2 regions of the Anaerobacillus sp. genome follow, and region 1 is predicted to be linked to the other one. Evidence: a T-box and tRNA genes for the amino acid it is inferred to sense, from the RefSeq annotation. Region 1 holds a T-box; the other holds one or more tRNA genes.
What was found. A T-box is a leader RNA that pairs with one kind of tRNA and senses whether it is charged. The one in region 1 lies ahead of proS (proline--tRNA ligase), so its partner is inferred to be a tRNA-Pro.
Positions count from the first base shown of each region.

Region 2: it has a tRNA-Pro gene. The T-box ahead of proS (proline--tRNA ligase) is inferred to sense a tRNA for this amino acid. The anticodon was not compared.

Region 1 is NZ_JBKBWN010000002.1:334,657-337,020, forward strand. Features, by position in the region: gene proS (proline--tRNA ligase) at 1-1,222, opposite strand, end outside; T-box leader at 1,282-1,500, opposite strand; gene ACK4M9_RS03750 (RDD family protein) at 1,621-2,133, opposite strand; gene ACK4M9_RS03755 (hypothetical protein) at 2,241-2,364, opposite strand, start outside.
Region 2 is NZ_JBKBWN010000012.1:130,217-132,580, reverse strand. Features, by position in the region: tRNA gene ACK4M9_RS16535 (tRNA-Asp) at 1-66, shown strand, start outside; tRNA gene ACK4M9_RS16530 (tRNA-Tyr) at 96-179, shown strand; tRNA gene ACK4M9_RS16525 (tRNA-Trp) at 199-272, shown strand; tRNA gene ACK4M9_RS16520 (tRNA-His) at 287-362, shown strand; tRNA gene ACK4M9_RS16515 (tRNA-Gln) at 387-461, shown strand; tRNA gene ACK4M9_RS16510 (tRNA-Gly) at 469-543, shown strand; tRNA gene ACK4M9_RS16505 (tRNA-Cys) at 583-657, shown strand; tRNA gene ACK4M9_RS16500 (tRNA-Leu) at 683-768, shown strand; tRNA gene ACK4M9_RS16495 (tRNA-Arg) at 947-1,023, shown strand; tRNA gene ACK4M9_RS16490 (tRNA-Pro) at 1,105-1,181, shown strand; tRNA gene ACK4M9_RS16485 (tRNA-Gly) at 1,196-1,269, shown strand; tRNA gene ACK4M9_RS16480 (tRNA-Ile) at 1,500-1,576, shown strand; tRNA gene ACK4M9_RS16475 (tRNA-Asn) at 1,590-1,664, shown strand; tRNA gene ACK4M9_RS16470 (tRNA-Ser) at 1,675-1,765, shown strand; tRNA gene ACK4M9_RS16465 (tRNA-Glu) at 1,784-1,858, shown strand; tRNA gene ACK4M9_RS16460 (tRNA-Val) at 1,999-2,074, shown strand; tRNA gene ACK4M9_RS16455 (tRNA-Thr) at 2,154-2,226, shown strand; tRNA gene ACK4M9_RS16450 (tRNA-Lys) at 2,271-2,346, shown strand.

The sequences.
Region 1 (2,364 bases):
ATTGTTCCATCGTATCGATATGTGTGTGTGAATGTTCTTCACGGAAAGCCTTTGCTTTTTCAAATAATCGCGTTTGCATTGTTTCTAACTCTTGTTTAATGCTTTCTACTACAGCTTCTATAGATACGGATACTTTATCAGCCTCATCACGAGCTTTCATTAACACTTGGTTATTGTCTATGTCACGAGGTCCCAATTCAATACGAACAGGCACACCTTTTAATTCCCACTCATTGAATTTAAATCCAGGTGATTGGTCAGAATCATCAAGACGAACACGAATGCCTTCTGCTTTCAGTGCAACGAAAATATCATCTAACTTCTCAATAATTGTCGGGTTCTTCTTCCAAGGACCAACAGGAATTAAAACAACTTGTGTTGGTGCTATTTTTGGTGGTAAAACAAGTCCTTGCTCATCCCCATGAACCATAATAACGGAACCTATTAAACGTGTAGATGTACCCCAAGAAGTTGTATGCACGTACTCATGTTTGTTTTCTTTATTTAAATATTTAATATCAAATGCTTCCGCAAATTTTGTACCTAAGTAGTGCGACGTACCTGCTTGTACGGCTTTTCCATCTTTCATCATTGCTTCAATCGAGAATGTATCAATCGCACCAGCAAAGCGTTCTAATGGTGTCTTTTGCCCATCATAAACTGGAATTGCAAGTAAACCTTCTACGACTTCTTTATAAATAGTTAACATTTGCATTGTTTCGTTACGTGCTTCTTCTTCATCCACATGTGCAGTATGACCTTCTTGCCATAAAAATTCAGAGGTACGGATAAACGGAAGAGTTTTCTTTTCCCAGCGAAATACATTTGCCCATTGGTTAATTAAAACTGGGAGATCTCTATAACTTTTAATCCAGCTTGAATACAAATGTCCAATCATTGTTTCTGAAGTTGGACGCAGCGCCAAACGTTCTTCTAATTTCTCTCCTGCAGCTTCTGTTACCCAAGGAAGCTCTGGTGAGAATCCTTCAATATGGTCCTTTTCCTTTTGGAAGAAGGATTCTGGAATTAACATCGGGAAGTATGCATTACGATGACCAGTTTCTTTAAAACGTTTATCCATTTCTTCTCGAATGTGTTCCCATATTTCATACCCATCTGGCTTAAATGCAATACAACCACGAACTGGTGTGTAATCCATTAAATCAGCTTTTTGAATAGTATCAATATACCATTTTGAAAAATCGTTTGTTTTTAGTGACATCGTCTTTCCTCCTGAGAAATAAAATACTTTTTAAATAAAAAAAGCATAAAGAGTCCTTAATAAAGGACGTCTTTATGCTAATAGACGTGGTACCACCTTAGTTCGACAATAATAAAAAATATTATGTCCTCTAAACGTTTGTAACGAAACGACTCGGTTAGTCTTTTACTAACATCTCCGTGGTAGGGTTCAATAAGAAGTGGTGATATAGCTTTCAGCCAAAGGCTATATTTTCTGTTTCACAATCCTTATTTACTTGGTCACATCATTGATTCCATATTTAAAAAGTAATATAACAATTCGCTGAAAAAATTTCAAGTATCAATATACATAATCAAAAATTACTAAGCAGATATAATAATAAAAAAAAATGTTTTAGTTTTTGCTTATTGTGTTATTTAGACCTTTACCACATGTGTTTTTGTTACTATATCGTAAAGGGATTGTTTCTTCTTCGTAAAAATGGCTGTCAATATATATGCAAAAATAAGTGCATATATGAATCCGCCTAGCAAATAATGAGCGAACGGTACTTCACCATCACCTATATAAATCAGTCGGTAAACAAGGAAATGTGATAATTCCCAAGGCAAAAACTTAAGGAAGGTTCGAAAAGTTCCATGTAGAAATGATAATGCCTCTCCATTGGTTCCAACAACTCGTATACGAACTTTCCTTTTTCCGAAAGACTGTACACCAATGTTGGAATCGCTAATTATGAAATAAAGTGATACAGGAAAAGTTACCAATAAAAAACCTGTAAACTGAGCTACAAAAAGTGAACCTGTGAAAAATGTCTGTAAAGATGGAAATAAAAATACACTAAAGATAAAGATTCCGACTAAATAAATGAAAATAAGGATGTAATCAATAATGAAAGCTTTGAAGCGGTGTAGAAATGAAGCATTCATTAACTTGCCTTCCTTATTATTTCAGCCTCACGGTTCCCAAGTTTTACATAAGATACAGTTAACAAAAAAAAAGATATGCTTTTTTCATAAAATATCCTCCAAATCATCTATATATTTCGTGTTGCTCTTTTATTGGCACGACGTTCTATACCAAAATAAACACAGGCAATTATAAAGAGAATATTTGAAAGGTGTAAAACTATTCCACTCCACTCGCCCTTAAATACAGTT
Region 2 (2,364 bases), on a different contig from region 1:
TGTAGCGGTTAACATGCCTGCCTGTCACGCAGGAGATCGCCGGTTCGATCCCGGTCGGGTCCGCCATTTTAATTAATTAAATGTTCTTATAAACCGGAGGGGTAGCGAAGTGGCTAAACGCGGCGGACTGTAAATCCGCTCCTTAGGGTTCGGCGGTTCGAATCCGTCCCCCTCCACCATTTATAATTTACTGCCTTTAGGGGCATAGTTTAACGGTAGAACAGAGGTCTCCAAAACCTCCAGTGTGGGTTCGATTCCTACTGCCCCTGCCAATAAAAAAAATATGGCGGTCGTGGCGAAGTGGTGAACGCACCGGATTGTGGCTCCGGCATTCGAGGGTTCGATTCCCTTCGATCGCCCCATTTTTTTCAAAATAAAAACATTAATGGGCTATAGCCAAGCGGTAAGGCAACGGACTTTGACTCCGTCATTCTCTGGTTCGAATCCAGATAGCCCAGCCATTTTAATGCGGAAGTAGTTCAGTGGTAGAACACCACCTTGCCAAGGTGGGGGTCGCGAGTTCGAATCTCGTCTTCCGCTCCAATAAATATATAGTAATATTATATTGAGCATTTAATGCTTGGCGGCATAGCCAAGTGGTAAGGCACGGGTCTGCAAAACCCTTATCCCCCGGTTCGAATCCGGGTGCCGCCTCCAAGAGCTCATATAAGTCTTTCGTTATGCCGGGGTGGTGGAATTGGCAGACACACAGGACTTAAAATCCTGCGGTAGGTGACTATCGTGCCGGTTCAAGTCCGGCCCTCGGTACTTTAATATAATAAAATGCGCCCTTAGCTCAGCGACGAGCATTTTCATCGTCGATTAGGCTACGAGTTGTTTCGACGCAGTAAGCATCGAAGCTTGGCGAATAGAGGAAGAAAAAGGATGCTACAGAGCGAAACATCGTCCGTAAGCGTCTTGAAAAGCCTCATTGATAACACAACATGCGCCCTTAGCTCAGCTGGATAGAGTATTTGACTACGAATCAAAAGGTCGGGAGTTCGAATCTCTCAGGGCGCACCATTGCTACAACGTCGAGTAAGCTTCTAAGCAGCAATGCGACGAGGACCTACTGGACCGCAGGAGCAAACTGTTAATACTGTTCGGGAAGTGGCTCAGCTTGGTAGAGCACCTGGTTTGGGACCAGGGGGTCGCAGGTTCAAATCCTGTCTTCCCGACCATTTATTTTAAAGATGCGGGTGTAGTTTAGTGGTAAAACCTCAGCCTTCCAAGCTGATGTTGTGAGTTCGATTCTCATCACCCGCTCCAAACCTACTGCCCCGAATTGTCATCATCGCTGGTTTGCGACGAGGACCAACGGACCGCAGGAGCACACTACTATATATCACAATATAAACTAAGTTAGTTGATATTGCGACGAGCAAACGAAGTGGCGCAGGAGCACAATACCGAATAGTACGACTTAATTCATGTTATATGTAATGCGACGAGCATGTGAAATGACTACTATAGGGAAAATAATATTTTACTAATTGTATGGGCCTATAGCTCAGCTGGTTAGAGCGCACGCCTGATAAGCGTGAGGTCGGTGGTTCGAGTCCACTTAGGCCCACCATACTAATTCATATTCCACAGTAGCTCAGTGGTAGAGCTATCGGCTGTTAACCGATCGGTCGTAGGTTCGAGTCCTACCTGTGGAGCCATTTTTTAATTGGGGAAGTACTCAAGAGGCTGAAGAGGCGCCCCTGCTAAGGGTGTAGGTCGTGTGAGCGGCGCGAGGGTTCAAATCCCTCCTTCTCCGCCAGTTGCAACATAAATAAATGGCCCGTTGGTCAAGCGGTTAAGACACCGCCCTTTCACGGCGGTAACACGGGTTCGAATCCCGTACGGGTCACCAAGTATTTTAATAGGTTTATTTGTAGAAAAAAACAAGATATTCCTTGAATTAACGTCGAGTTGTTTCGACGCTTATGCTTCATAGTGTTACTAGAAGATGAGGAAACAGGGTCTACCTAGAATAAGCTTCATCAATACTTCGGAGGATTAGCTCAGCTGGGAGAGCACCTGCCTTACAAGCAGGGGGTCGGCGGTTCGAACCCGTCATCCTCCACCATTATTAACTTCTTAGCAGCATCGTAGGTACTCTTTACCTAAGAGTTCATGTGTACTAGCTTATTGGAAATTTATAATCTGCCGGCCTAGCTCAATTGGTAGAGCAACTGACTTGTAATCAGTAGGTTGGGGGTTCAAGTCCTCTGGCCGGCACTCTTTGTTTGTTAATTGTACTTCAGTACATTTTTTTATTTTAGGAGCCATTAGCTCAGTTGGTAGAGCATCTGACTTTTAATCAGAGGGTCGAAGGTTCGAATCCTTCATGGCTCACCAAAGTTTTTTGCATTGCAA